DNA from 3 places in the Streptomyces sp. NPDC059853 genome. Region 2 is predicted to be linked to each of the others. Evidence: riboswitches for the same ligand, from Rfam matches in the RefSeq annotation. Region 2 holds a riboswitch; each other region holds the start of a gene.
The links. Region 2 has a riboswitch for S-adenosylmethionine ahead of ACFV5N_RS06385 (aminotransferase class V-fold PLP-dependent enzyme). Riboswitches for the same ligand answer to the same signal wherever they lie in the genome.

Region 1: it holds a riboswitch for S-adenosylmethionine, as region 2 does, so the genes downstream of both, ACFV5N_RS07575 (peroxidase-related enzyme) here and ACFV5N_RS06385 (aminotransferase class V-fold PLP-dependent enzyme) in region 2, are expected to answer to the same signal.
Region 3: it holds a riboswitch for S-adenosylmethionine, as region 2 does, so the genes downstream of both, thrC (threonine synthase) here and ACFV5N_RS06385 (aminotransferase class V-fold PLP-dependent enzyme) in region 2, are expected to answer to the same signal.

What each region holds. Positions count from the first base shown of each region.
Region 1 is NZ_JBHWJL010000044.1:15,153-19,912, forward strand. It holds gene arsB (ACR3 family arsenite efflux transporter) at 1-99, opposite strand, end outside; gene ACFV5N_RS07560 (ArsR/SmtB family transcription factor) at 96-470, opposite strand; gene ACFV5N_RS07565 (ArsI/CadI family heavy metal resistance metalloenzyme) at 544-969, shown strand; gene ACFV5N_RS07570 (NADPH-dependent FMN reductase) at 1,136-1,714, shown strand; SAM riboswitch class IV at 1,781-1,888, shown strand; gene ACFV5N_RS07575 (peroxidase-related enzyme) at 1,980-3,146, shown strand; gene ACFV5N_RS07580 (ABC transporter substrate-binding protein) at 3,169-4,257, shown strand; gene ACFV5N_RS07585 (FecCD family ABC transporter permease) at 4,264-4,760, shown strand, end outside.
Region 2 is NZ_JBHWJL010000035.1:4,077-8,836, reverse strand. It holds gene ACFV5N_RS06400 (biotin transporter BioY) at 1-345, shown strand, start outside; gene ACFV5N_RS06395 (ribose-5-phosphate isomerase) at 379-855, shown strand; gene ACFV5N_RS06390 (Fpg/Nei family DNA glycosylase) at 855-1,667, shown strand; gene ACFV5N_RS06385 (aminotransferase class V-fold PLP-dependent enzyme) at 1,652-2,959, opposite strand; SAM riboswitch class IV at 3,060-3,178, opposite strand; gene ACFV5N_RS06380 (putative leader peptide) at 3,229-3,372, shown strand; gene ACFV5N_RS06375 (ABC transporter substrate-binding protein) at 3,622-4,760, shown strand, end outside.
Region 3 is NZ_JBHWJL010000144.1:4,643-9,402, forward strand. It holds gene ACFV5N_RS16550 (serine hydrolase domain-containing protein) at 1-532, shown strand, start outside; gene ACFV5N_RS16555 (trehalose-6-phosphate synthase) at 547-2,019, opposite strand; gene ACFV5N_RS16560 (glucosyl-3-phosphoglycerate synthase) at 2,112-3,080, opposite strand; SAM riboswitch class I at 3,336-3,474, shown strand; gene thrC (threonine synthase) at 3,491-4,760, shown strand, end outside.

The DNA.
Region 1 (4,760 bases), on a different contig from region 2:
GGGGACCAAGCGGCCGAGGCCGAGGCCGGCCACCATCGCGGCGAGGATCCAGACGGTGAGGTAGCGGTCGGTGAAGGACAGCCGCGGAGTGCCGGTCACCGGGTGGTCAGGGGCAGTTCCGCCGGGCGGGTGAGGATGACCGCGAGGCGGTCGGTCGTTTCGGGGACCAGCCGGTAGTGGACCCAGGTGCCGCGTCGTTCGGAGTCGATCAGCCCGGCCTGCCGCAGCAGTTTCAGGTGGTGCGAGATGGTCGGCTGGGAGAGGTCGAAGGCCGGGGTGAGGTCGCAGACGCAGATCTCGCCGCCGGGTTGTGAGGCGATCATCGACAGCAGGCGCACGCGGACCGGGTCGCCCAGGGCCTTGAACACCTGGGCCAGTTCGGCGGACTGGGCCTCATCCAGTGGTGTCTCCAGCAGGCGGGGACAGCAGGTGTCGCTCCGGGACGGGGACTCCGGGCTCTGATTCGACATGCTTCTATGTTGACAGTTTTCGATACAGCACACAAGCTTGCATCGACAGTCGTCGATACAAGGGAGCCACGCCATGTCCCGCGTTCAGCTCGCCCTGCGCGTCAGTGATCTGGAGGCCTCGATTGCCTTCTACAGCCAGTTGTTCGGCACCGGCCCCGCCAAGCGGCGCGAGGGGTACGCGAACTTCGCCGTCGCCGAGCCTCCGCTCAAGCTCGTTCTCCTTGAGGGCGCGCCGGACGGGGAGACCCGCCTCGACCATCTCGGCGTGGAGGTGGAGTCCGCCGAGGAGGTCACGGCGGCGGCCGGGCGGCTGAAGGAGTCCGGTCTGGCGACCTTCGAGGAGAACGACACGTCCTGCTGCTACGCCGTCCAGGACAAGGTCTGGGTGCACGGACCCGGCCGGGAGCCCTGGGAGGTGTACGTCGTGAAGGCGGACGCCGACACGCTGGGCGGGAGCGCCGCCGCGGCGCCGGAGGCATGCTGCGCCAGCGGGCGGTAGCGGCGGCGCGCGCGGTGACGAGCGCCGGCGTCCAGGGGAGCGTCCGGATGGTGAGACGGACGCTCCCCGCGCAACATCCTTGACTTCAAGGTTTCTTGAACTTCTAGCGTGGTCGCACTGTCGCTTTTCGCCGGGCCGCCGGGCCGGCAGGAGGGAACGATCCATCATGACCAGCGAGGCCATGCGACTCGAAGTGATCACCGGAAGTGTGCGGGAGGGCCGGGTGGGACCCGTCGTGGCCTCCTGGTTCGCCGGGCAGGCGCGGCAGCACGGGGAGTTCTCCGTCGGGCAGATCGATGTCGCCGACTACGCCCTGTCCACCTCGATGTCCGGGAGTCCCGGACAGGCCACCCGGGACGCGCTGGACGCGTTGTCGCCACGGCTGCACGCCGCGGACGCCTACGTCGTGGTGACCCCCGAGTACAACCACAGCTACCCCGGCGCGCTGAAGAACGTCATCGACTGGCACTTCACCGAGTGGCACGCCAAGCCGGTCGGCCTGGTGTCCTACGGCGGGATCTCCGGCGGGCTGCGGGCGGCCGAGCATCTGCGGCAGGTGTTCGCCGAACTGCACGCCACCACCGTGCGGAACACCGTCAGCTTCCACGGGCACGGCCCCTGGGACGACTTCGGCGGCGCGGGGGAGGAGGAGGCCGCGGGGGCGGCGCGGTCGCTGCTCGATCAGCTGGGGTGGTGGGCCCTGACCCTCCGGGAGGGGCGCGGCGCCCGGTCCTATCGGGCCTGACCAGCCGTTTCTCGTATGCCGGACAGGTGTTTCGCTCTGTGGTCGCTGTGGCTAGGGTGACGCGCAGGTCAAGAGTGCCAGCGCGAAGTCCCGGCTAGCTGGCCGGCAACCCTCCTGCACGGTGGGGTGCCCCCGGGGAAAGACCCGGCTGCGGTGATGCGGCAAGCGTGCTCCTGACGAGTTCCCGGCTCCCTCCCGGACGGAGCCGGCGCGTTTGCCGCGTGTCGCGGTCGCCCCTGCGAACCCTGCACGACGAGGCGGACCCATGAGCACCACCGGCGACACCACGCAACCGGACGACATCGGGCGGCTCGCCGCCCTGGACGAGCGGATCGCGGCCGCCCGCGCCGGCAAACCGCTGGTGGTGCGCCGCGCCCAGGAGGCCGGGGAGGCGCTGTTCGACGGGCCCGCGCCGGTGAGCGCCCCGGTACGCCGGGGGCTCGCCGCACTGGCCGCCCGCTGGCACGGGGTCCCCGAACTCGTCGAGCACCACACCGAACGCGGCGCCGACCCGCTGTACGGCGACGACCTGCCCGCCGACCCCGCGCTGCGCGCCGCCGCCGCGCACATCGACCTCATCACCGTCTCCCCCGCGCTCGCCACCCGCGAGGACCTGGCCCGGCTGACCGGCACCGGCTGGTCCCCCGACGCGATCGTCACCCTCTCCCAGACCGCCGCGTTCACCGCCTTCCAGGCCCGCGCCATCCTCGGCCTGCGGCTGCTCCAGGGCCGCGAGCCCGGCCCGTACCAGCCGCCCGCCCGCACCACCCCCGGGCACGGCCGGACCAAGAGCCGCGCCCGCACCGCCTCCAACGGCCGGGAACGGCCGGTGGAGTACACCCGCGAACTGCTCTCCTGGACCGCCTGGGTGCCGCCGGTCCCGGTCGGCGAACTCACCCCCGAGCAGGAGGACTCCTTCCGGGGCAAGACCAACGGCGAGTACTTCCGGCTGCTGGCCCGGCTGCCCAAGGTGCTGGCGGCCCGTACCGCCCTGGACAGCGCGATCTTCGCCACCCGCGAGGGCCTGCCGCGCGCCGAGCGCGAACTGGCCGCCGCCGCCACCAGCAAGGTGACCGACTGCGTGTACTGCGCCTCCGTACACGCCCGCAAGTCCGCCCAGATGTCCAAGCGCGAACAGGACGTCGACCGGCTGCTCGGCGTCACGCTGCCGCGCGCCGCCGACTGGGTGCCCGCGGCGACCGCCGGGCTCGCCGAGGGGCAGGACGAGCGCTGGAGCGCCGTCATCGCGTTCGCCGCCGCGCTCGCCACCACCCCGGTGAGCGCCACCACCGCCCACGTGGACCGGCTGCGCGCCGTGGGCCTCACCGACGCCGAGCTGACCGATCTGGTCGCGGCCACCGCCTTCTTCACCTGGGCCAACCGGCTGATGCTCAGCCTCGGCGACCCCTACTGGCCCGACGCCTCCCACTGAGACCACGGAGAACGGAACCACCATGAGACACCGCATGGCCCGCGCCCTGTCCCTCGCCGCAGCGATCACCGTCGTGTCCGCCGCGAGCGCCTGCGGCACCGTGGTGAACGAGGACGGCGCGCGGGAGACCGGCGGCGGCACCTCCGAGGGCGCGCTGACCGTCGTGGACGACGCCGGGCGCACCGTCGAACTGGACGGGCCGGCCGAACGCGCCGTCGTCCTCAACAGCTACGGCAACGAGTTCGCCCAGGCCATCGGAGCCGGCGACCGCGTCGTCGGCTACGACCGCGTCTCCCAGTCCCGGCTGCCCTACCTCGGCATAGCCGACGACGAGGTCGTCAGCGAGGACCTCCAGGAGATCAACTACGAGTCGGTCGCCGGACTCGACCCGGACGTCTTCATCATCCCGCGCAACGGCGCCTGGCAAGAGGCCGCGCGGCAGCTGGAGTCCTTCGGCATCCCCGTGGTCGTCGCCACCGCCTGGGACTTCGACGTCTTCCACGAGACCGTCGACCTGCTCGGCGAGGTCTTCGGCGAACCGGAGGGCGCCGAGCGCGTCGCCGCCTTCTACGACGAGATCTTCGGCCTGATCAGCGACCGGGTGGCCGGTACGGAACCGGTGCGCGTGTACTGGGAGACCGAACAGCCCTACCTCACCGGCCTGCCCGGCTCCGGCTTCGACCAGATCATCGTCGCCGCCGGGGGCGAGAACATCTACGGCGACCTCGACACCGGCGGCGACCAGCAGGCCGAGACCACCGTCGACCCCGCCTCGCTGCTGGAGCGCGACCCGCAGGTCGTGGTGCACGAGTTCGGTCCCTCGGCCGCGCCCACCGGCGACGACAGGTTCGACACGGTCACCGCCGACCTCACCGGCCGGGCCGGCTGGCGGGACCTCACCGCCGTCCGCGACGGCAACGTCTTCGTCACCAACGGCTGGGCCACCAGCGGCCTCTCGAAGGCCATCGGCGCGCTGTACCTGGCCACCTGGCTGCACCCGGACGCGTTCGCCGACACCGACCCGGACGGCTACCTCCAGCGCTGGGCCGAGGAGTTCCAGGGCATCGAGGACTTCGCCGGCGCCGACGCGTACGTCCGGAAGGCGGGCTGACCCGCCATGACGCTCACCCGGACGGCGCCGCGCGAGGCGGCGCCGGACGCCCCGCCGCCCACCCGGCCCGGCCGGCGCGGCCGGCCGGGCGTGCTGTGGGCCGGTACGGTACTCGCCGTCCTCATCACCGGCTGGTGCGTCACCGCGGGCACCGCCAACGCGGGACCCGCGGACGTGTGGCAGGCCGTCCGGCTCGCCGTCTTCGGCGGCGTGCTGCGTGAGGACTTCGCCCAGACCTACTCCATCATCATCAACCTGCGGCTGCCCCGGGTCCTGCTCGCCTTCGCCGCCGGTGCCGCGCTCTCGCTGGCCGGTGTGGTGATGCAGGGGCTGCTGCGCAACCCGCTCGTCTCACCGTTCACGCTCGGCGTCTCCCCGGCCGCCGCCTTCGGGGCGGCGCTGGCGATCCTGCTGACGGGCGGCTCGGCCGGCTCCGGTTCGTGGCTGGTCATCGGCAGCGCGCTGGGCACCGCCCTGGCCGTGTCCGCCGTGGTGCTCGGCCT
Region 2 (4,760 bases):
GGCATGGCCGGGATGCCGTGGTTCGCGGAGGCGTCCTCCGGGTACGGCATGCCCTCCTTCGGCTACATCATCGGCATGGCCGTGGCCGCCGGTGTCGTCGGTGAGCTGGCGCGGCGCGGCGGGGACCGTACGGTGCTGCGGACGGCCGGGACCATGGTGACCGGCATGGCCGTCACCTACGCCATCGGCGTGCCCTATCTCGCCCTGGCCACCGGCATGTCGGCCGGTGAGGCGATGGCCGCCGGTCTGGTGCCGTTCCTCATCGGGGACGCCCTCAAGGCCGTGCTCGCCATGGGCGCGCTGCCCACCGCCTGGCGGCTGGCGGGCCGCCGGGGGCGCGGGTAAGGGGACCGCTGCGCGCATGTCAGACTCGTGCCCATGCGCGTCTATCTCGGCTCCGACCACGCCGGCTACGAACTGAAGAATCACCTCGTCGACTGGCTCACGGCCCACGGCCATGAGCCGGTCGACTGCGGCCCGCACACGTTCGACGCCCAGGACGACTATCCGCCGTTCTGTCTGCGCACCGCCGAGGCGGTGGCCGCCGACCCGGACGCGCTCGGTGTCGTCATCGGCGGCAGCGGCAACGGTGAGGCCATCGCCGCCAACAAGGTCGCGGGCGTACGCTGCGCCCTCGCCTGGAGCGTGGAGACGGCGAAGCTGGGGCGGCAGCACAACAACGCCAACGTGGTGAGCGTCGGCGCCCGGATGCACACCACCGACGAGGCCACCACCTTCGTGGAGGTCTTCCTGGCCACCCCGTACTCCGGCGAGGACCGGCACACCCGCCGGATCGACATGCTCAGCGCCTACGAGAGCGACGGCACGCTGCCTCCGCTGCCCGACGGCGCCTGATGCCGGAGGGGCACACCATTCACCGGCTGGCCGCCGACTACCGGGAACGGTTCGGCGGCCGGGCGGTGCGGGCCGACTCCCCGCAGGGGCGGTTCGCCGGGGGTGCCGCGCTCATCGACGGCGAAGTGCTGCGGGAGTGCGACGCCCACGGGAAGAACCTGTTCCTCGGCTTCGGCTGGCGCCGCTGGGTGCACATCCATCTCGGCCTGTACGGGAAGGTCGCCTTCGGCGACGGGCCGCCGCCCGCACCCACCGGGCAGATCCGACTGCGGCTGGCCTCCCCCGAGGGGTACGCCGAACTGCGCGGCCCCACCACCTGCGCGCTGCTCAGCCAGGACGAGAAGTCCGCCGTGCAGCGCCGGCTGGGCCCGGACCCGCTGCGCGCCGACGGCGACCCCGACCTGGTGTGGCGGCGGATCTCCGCCAGCCGCACCCCGATCGCCGAACTGCTGATGGACCAGCGGGTCATCGCGGGCGTCGGCAACGTGTACCGGGCCGAGATCCTCTTCCGGCACGGCATCGACCCCTACCGCCAGGGCCGCTCCCTCACCGAGGCCGAGTGGCGGCCGATGTGGGCTGACCTCGCCGCGCTCATGCGCGAGGGCGTGCGCAAGAACCGCATCGACACCGTGAGGCCCGAGCACACGCCCCAGGCCATGGGCCGCCCGGCGCGCGTGGACGGGCACGGGGGAGAGGTGTACGTGTACCGGCGCGCCACGCTGCCCTGCCTGGTGTGCGGGACGGCGATCCGGCGTGCCGAACTCGCCGCCCGCAACCTGTTCTGGTGCCCGGTCTGTCAGGCGGCCGGCTGACCCTCGGCGACCAGTTCGCGCACCGCGCGCACCAGCCGCTCCAGGTGCTCGGCCGGGGTGCCGACGCCGAAGCTCACCCGGATCGCCTTCAGCGGGCCCTCGCAGCCGTCCGCCGCCGCCTCGTCCGCGCCCAGCAGGGTACGGACCAGGGGGTGCGCGCAGAACAGTCCGTCGCGGACGCCGATGCCGTACCGCTCGGAGAGCGCCCGGGCGAACGCCTCGCTCGGCCAGTTGTCCACGACGAACGACAGCACCGCCACCCGGGCGGCCTGCGGGCCGAACAGCGTCAGTTCCCGGACGCCGGGGACGGTGGCCAGGCCCGCCCGCAGGCCCGACAGCAGTTCCTCCTCGCGCGCCACCAGCCGCTCGAAGCCCGCCCCGGTCAGGGCACGGCAGGCGGCGGCGATCGCACAGGCGCCGATGACGTTGGGCGAACCGGCCTCGTGCCGTGCGACGTTGTCCTGCCACTCCACCGTCACCGCGCCGCCCTCCGCGGTGACCGCGCGGCTGGCGCCGCCGCCCGCCAGGTAGGGCCGGCCGCGGCGCAGCCAGTCGGCGCGGCCGGCGAGCACCCCGGCGCCGAAGGGCGCGTACAGCTTGTGCCCGGAGAAGGCCACCCAGTCGACGCCGAGCGCGGTGATGTCCACCGGGCGGTGCGGGGCGAGCTGGGCGGCGTCCAGGACGGTGCGGGCGCCGGCCCGGCGGGCGGCGGTGGCGAGTTCGGCGACCGGCCACAGTTCGCCGGTGACGTTGGAGGCGCCGGTGACGCACAGCAGCTTCGGCCCCGGTCCGGCGTCGGCGAGGGCGTTGACGAGGGTGGCGACGGCCTGTCCCGGGGTGCGCGGGGCGGGGAGGTAGGTGACGGCGTGGCCGTGGTGGGCCCAGGGCAGCAGCGCGGCGTGGTGTTCGGTCTCGAAGACGAACACCTGGGTGCCGGTGGGCAGGGCGCCGGCCAGCAGGTTGAGCGAGTCGGTGGTGGAGCGGGTGAAGATCAGTTCGTCGTCGGGCCGGCAGCCGAGGAACGCGGCCACGGTGCGCCGGCTCTCCTCGTACAGGTCGGTGGACAGCTGCGACAGATGGCCGGCGCCGCGGTGCACGCTGCCGTAGTACGGGGCGTACGCGGCGACCTCGTCCCACACCGCGCGCAGGGCGGGGGCGCTGGCGGCGTAGTCGAGGGCCGCGTAGCCGGTCTCGCCGCCGTCCGCGAGCGGGGCGCGGACGTCGTCGCCGAGCACCGGCAGGCGACAGTCGGTGGTGGTGTTCCGGGCAGGGGTGGTCAGGGTCACGGGCATGGCGAAGCTCCGGAAAGGATGAAGAAAAGCAGGCAGGGGCAGGCTGGGTCGGGGGCGTGCGCCCTATCGCATTCGCTTGCTCATCGGAAAACTCCCTCGCGAACCGTGCTTGCCGCAGACCTCGCTGCCTACGGCCCGGTCATCACCCGGGGCACCCCGCCGACGGTTGGAGGGTTGCCGGACAGCGGGCCGGGGCCTTGATCGCTGTCACTCGTGACCTGATCGGAGACTATGCCATGCCGGCCGCCCGGTGAACACCGGCTGTCCGGATGGCGAGATCCCCGTCTCGGGGCGTGCTTGACAGTCCGCCGGGGTTGGCCGATATTTGCCGCATGCCAGCCCTGCCGCTTTTGACGTCGCGCCGACACGTGGACCTGCTCCGCGTCGCGTCGGCGTCCTGTGCCGGCTGCTGATTTCCCCTCCCTTTCCCGGCGGTGAGCGCCGGCCCTGAGCCGCGCCCGTAGCCCCGCAACCGCCGCCCGTTCCACGGGACTTCCGTGCCCCGCGCCCGGCCCGCCCCTGCCCGGGGCCGGCCGTGCCGCGGCGCGTCGCCCCGCCCGCTCTCCCCCCGTGCGCCCCGCACACCCCGTTTCCGCCCGCCGCCGCGCCGTGCCCGAACGCGCGCCGCCGGCCGGGGGATTCGTCCTGAAAGGAAGCCCTCCGTGGCCACCACGCCCACGCCACGACGGCGCAGCAGCCGTCGCATACCCCGCCCCGCCCACGCCACCGCGCTGCTCGCCGCGCTCGCCGTCACCCTCACCGCCTGCGGCACCGGCGAGAGCGGCACCGGCGGCTCCGGTGACGGCACGGGCGGCGGCGCCTCCGGCGACCCGGTGGCCGGCGGCACCCTGCGGTACGCCTTCGCCAACACCATCGACTGCGTCGACCCGCGCCAGCGCCCCCAGCTCACCTCCCGCAACGTCGGCCGCCAGCTCGGCGACCAGCTCACCGAACAGGACCCGGAGACCAAGGAGATCAAGCCCTGGCTCGCCACCTCCTGGGAGATCAGTGACGACGTCAGCCAGTTCACCTTCCATCTGCGCGAGGACGTCACCTTCTCGGACGGCGCCCCCTTCGACGCCGAGGCGGTGAAGGCCAACTTCGACGCCATCGTCGACCTCGGCGCCCGCGCCCCGCAGGCCGGCAGCTTCCTCGCCGGCTACCAGGGCGCCACCGTCCTGGACCCGCACACCGTGCGCGTCGACTTCGACGGCCCCAACGCCCAGTTCCTCCAGGCCACCGCCACCGCCTCCTTCGTCCAGCTCTCCCCGGCCTCCCTCGGCAACGACCCCGCCGCCCTGTGCCTGGGCGACTTCGCCGCCTCGGGACCGTTCACCCTCGGCTCCTTCACCCCCGAGAAGTCCGTCGAACTCATCAAGCGCGAGGACTACGCCTGGGCCTCCCCGATCGCCGAGAACCAGGGCCCCGCCTACGTCGACCGGATCGTCCTCGAAGTCGTCCCCGAGGGCGGCGTCCGCTACGGCGCGGTCACCAGCGACCAGATCGACCTCGCCGACGGCATCCCCTTCACCAACCAGGCCGAGCTGACCAACCTGCCCGGCTACGGCCTGGCCACCGGCGCCTCGCCCGGCATCGCCATCCCGTACATCCCGCTCGCCTCCAGCCCCAAACTCCAGGACCCCGATGTCCGCCGCGCGCTGAGCCTGGGCATCGACCGGCAGGCCGTCGTCGACGCCGTCTTCCAGGGCACCCAGCAGCCGGCCACCGGCGTGCTCACCGCCGCCACCCCCGGCTGGACCGACCAGTCCGCGGAGATCCGGCACGACCCCGAGGCCGCCAT
Region 3 (4,760 bases), on a different contig from region 2:
GGTGCACGAGCGGATCATCGAGCCGCTGGGGCTGCGGCACACGCTCACCCCGGGCAGCGGCGCGTACGTCCCGCAGCCCACGGCCACCGGGTACATGCAGTTCCCGGGGAGGGAGGAGCTGACGGACACCTCGGTCCTGGCGGACGCCGGGGCGGACGGGGCCATCATCAGCACCACCGCCGACATGAACACCTTCCTGCGGGCGCTGCTCGGCGGTGAGCTGCTGGAGCCGGCGACGCTGGAGGCGATGAAGGACACCGTGCCCGCCGAGGAGTTCGCGCCGGGCGCCGGGTACGGGCTGGGCATCGCGTGGCGGCCGGTGGAGGGCGCCGACCCCGCCCGCTGCGCGGACGGCGGGCTGTGGTTCCACGGCGGCACCTCGTTCGGCACCGTCTCGGAGGCCGGGGTGAGCGCGGACGGCCGCCACTCGGCGGCGGTGGCCGAGTTCACCCTGTGGCTGGACGACCGGGAGAAGGCCGAGGCCCAGTTCCGGGCGGGCCTCGACCTGGTGAACCGGGCGGTGTGCGGCTGACCCCCCGGCGCGGGTCAGGCCGTGCGCAGGGCCTCGACCTGGGCGAGGAACCAGTCGCGGGGGGTGAGCGCGGTGGCGGCCTTCGCCAGCCGTGCGGCGCGCACCCGCCGCTCGTCCGCGTCCATGGTCAGCGCGCGGTGCAGGGCCTCGGCCGTGCCGGCGATGTCGTACGGGTTGACCAGCAGGGCGTCGTCGCCGAGTTCGGCGGCGGCGCCCGCCTCGCGGGACAGCACCAGGGCACAGTCCCGCTCGGAGATCAGCGGGATCTCCTTGGCGACCAGGTTCATGCCGTCCCGGATCGGGTTGACCAGCGCCACGTCCGCCATCCGGTAGGCGGCGAGCGAGCGGGCGAAGTCGTCCTTGACGTGCAGCACCACCGGCGTCCAGTCGTCCTGCCCGAACTCGGCGTTGATGGCCTCGGCGACCCGGGACACCTCGGCCGTGTAGTCCCGGTAGACGGCCAGGTCCTGCCGGGAGGGGTAGGCGAACGCCACGTGCACCACCCGGCCCCGCCACTCGGGACGGTCGGTGAGCAGCCGGCGGTAGGCGAGCAGGCCGCGCACGATGTTCTTGGACAGCTCGGTGCGGTCCACCCGCACCACGGTCGCCCGCTCGCCCACCTGCTCGCGCAGGGCGGCCAGCCGCTCGTCCACATCGGGCCGGTGGGCGCGCTCGCGCAGGAACGCGCCGTCGGCGCCCAGCCCGTGCACCCCGAGCCGGGTGGTGCGGCCCTCGAACGTCACGGTGAAGGCGTCGGGGCCGCCGGGCGCGGTCTCGCGGACCTCGGCGCCCAGCAGGTCGGCGCAGCAGTCGGCGAAGGCACCCGCCCAGCGCCGGGTCAGGAACCCGGCGCGGTCGGCGCCGAGGATGCCGCGCAGCACCTGCCGGGCGACGGCGTCGGGCAGGACCCGGTAGAGGTCCGGCGGTGCCCAGGGGGTGTGGGAGAAGTGCCCGATCCGCAGATCGGGGCGGCGTTCGCGCAGCAGGGCGGGGACGAGGGAGAGGTGGTAGTCCTGGACCAGGACCTCGGCCCCCGGTTCCGCCTCGGCGGCGAGCGCGTCGGCGAAGGCGGTGTTGTACGTGGTGTAGCCGGCCCACTGGCGCTCGAACTCCGCGTCGTACACCGGCTCCAGCGGGGTCTGGTACAGCAGGTGGTGGACGAACCACAGGACGGAGTTGGCGATGCCGTTGTAGGCGGCGTCGAAGACGTCCGGGGGGATGTCCAGCATGCGCACCGGCCGGCCGTCGGTGTCGGCGGGGTCCAGGGTCGCGCCGCCGGCCCGGGAGACGGCCTCGCGGTCGCCGGGACCGAGCGCCGCGCACACCCAGGTGCCGGCGGCGTCGCCGAGGGCGGAGAGCCCGGAGACCATGCCGCCGCCGCCGCGCCGCGCGGTCAGCGTGCCGTCCTCGCCAAGCGAGTAGCTGACGGGGCCGCGGTTGGACGCGACCAGGACCGGGGGTGTCTCGGAGTCTGCTGCAACGCCCATGATCCGACCCTAGCCAGGAAGCCCCCCACACAAACGTGCCTCCGGTCACCCTCGGCGTGTCCGTGCGGGGGGGCGCCGTCCGTCCGCCCGGATCAGGCCGCCTGGCGGGCGGCGTACTCCGGGACGGTGGCCATCGGCGGCCGTTCCTCGGTGTGGATGGTGTGCGTCAGCGGCGCGAAACCGCCTTCCGCCAGGCGCTCGAACTGCATCATGCCCTGCTGCACCGGGACCGGGCCGTGGCCCGGGAGCCGGCTCTGGGCGGTGCGCATGATGGCCGCCGCCATCCGGCCCAGGGCCTGGCCGTCCTGGTGGCGGTGTTTGCGCACCCCGACGTCGACCTGGCCGACCGCGTCGAGCCCGGCGAGGTGCAGGGTGTCGATGAGCAGGCCGAGTTCGACGCCGTAGCCGACCGGGAAGGGCAGCTGTTCCAGCAGGGAGCGGCGCGCCGCGTACTCGCCGCCCAGCGGCTGGACGACGCCGGCCAGCTGCGGCCAGTGCAGGTTGAGCAGCGGGCGGGCCACCAACTCGGTGACCCGGCCGCCCTGGTGGGCTCCTGAGGGGGCGTCGCCGAGCGGGCGGTCGTACATGGCCTTGACCAGGTGCACATCGGGCTCGGTGAGCAGCGGCCCGAGGATGCCGGAGACGAAGCGGGAGTCGAACTCCCGCAGATCGGCGTCGACGAAACAGATGATCTCGCCGCTGGTGGCCATGAGGGAGCGCCACAGCACCTCCCCCTTGCCGGGGACGGTGGGCATGCGCGGGATGATCTCGTCGCGGTGGACGACCTTGGCACCGGCCGCCGCGGCGACTTCCCCGGTGCGGTCGGTGGACCCGGAGTCCACCACCATCAGCTCGTCGATCAGTGGCACGGTCTCCATCAGGTCGCGCCGGAGCGCTTCCACGATGGTGCCGACGGTCGCTTCCTCGTTCAGCGCGGGAAGCACGACACTGACGCTGCCCGCAGGGCCGGCCGACGCCTTCGCGTCCAGCAGCCGTCGCAGCGAGCGGTCAGCGGCAGTCCAGGACCGGCGGGTCAGCCACTCCTCAGCCTCTTCCAGCACGAATGTCGCTCCTGTTCGCTTCGACCACATAAGTCGGGTAGGTCAGGTAGATCACGTCAGTCGGTTCTGTCGGGCATGTCATCAATGGCCGTATCTGGCCCTCATCGGAGGTGCCCAGTTCGGGCGAGAATATGTCTGTCTCCTGTTCGTCTCGCGGATCGGACGGCCCGAGCCATTGTCCGGGGCGTCCGTTACAGTCTCGGACAGCGCAGGTGTCCTCCGCATATCGGGGACGCTGCGCAGCCAATCGAATACAGCTCATCCAGAGGGGCAGAGGGAACGGCCCGTTGAAGCCCCGGCAACCCTTCCGCCGGTCTCGTAAGGACGCGAGGCTCCCGGTGGGGAAGGTGCCAATTCCGTCCTGTGGCGAAAGCCGTCACGGGGAAGATGAGGAGAAGGGCCTCGTAGTCATGCCTGTGCTGACCTCGCACACCCCCGCGCCCGACGGCGCCCCCCGCACCTCCGCCGCCCCGGGATCCCCCGGAGCCCCCGTCGATCTCGGGCCCGCCGTGGCGCTCTCCTGCCGGGAGTGCGGTGAGCGGTTCCCGCTCAGCCCGATCTTCGCCTGTGAGGCGTGTTTCGGCCCACTCGAAATCGCGTACGATCTGCCCACCGGTGACCCCGGAGCGCTACGGAGCGCCATCGAGGCCGGGCCGCACAGCATCTGGCGCTACGCCCCGCTGCTGCCGGTGCCGGCCGATGTCGCGTCCAAGCCCAACCTGCACCCCGGCGGCACCCCGCTGGTCCGGGCCGACCGGCTGGCCGCGGCGCTCGGGCACGGCGGCGAGCTGTACGTGAAGGACGACTCCGGCAACCCCACCCACTCCTTCAAGGACCGGGTGGTCGCCAACGCGGTGGAGGCCGCCCGCGCCTTCGGCTTCACCACGCTCTCCTGTTCCTCGACCGGCAACCTGGCGGGCGCGGTCGGCGCCGCCGCCGCGCGGGCGGGCCTGCGCTCGTGTGTGTTCATCCCGCACGACCTGGAGCAGGGCAAGGTCGTGATGGCCGCCGTCTACGGCGGCGAGCTGGTGGGCATCGAGGGCACCTACGACGACGTGAACCGTTTCTGCAGCGAGCTGATCGGTGACCCGGCCGGCGAGGGCTGGGGCTTCGTCAACGTCAACCTCCGCCCCTACTACGCCGAGGGCTCCAAGACCCTGGCCTTCGAGATCGCCGAGCAATTGGGCTGGCGGCTGCCCGACCAGCTGGTGGTCCCGATCGCCTCCGGCTCCCAGCTCACCAAGATCGACAAGGGGATCAAGGAGCTGATCGCGACCGGCCTGGTCGAGGACAAGCCCTACAAGATCTTCGGTGCCCAGGCCGAGGGCTGCTCCCCGGTCAGCCGGGCCTACAAGGCCGGGCACGACGTGGTGCGCCCGGTGAAGCCGGACACCATCGCCAAGTCGCTGGCGATCGGCAACCCGGCGGACGGTCCTTACGTCCTGGACATCGCCCGCCGCACCGGCGGGGCGGTGGAGGACGTCACCGACCCGCAGATCGTGGACGCCATCAAGCTGCTGGCCCGCACCGAGGGCATCTTCGCCGAGACGGCGGGCGGGGTGACCGTGGGCGTGACCCGCAAGCTGATCGAGACCGGGCAACTCGACCCGGAGCTGACGACGGTCGTACTGAACACCGGCGACGGCCTCAAGACCCTGGACGCGGTGGCCGGGACCACCG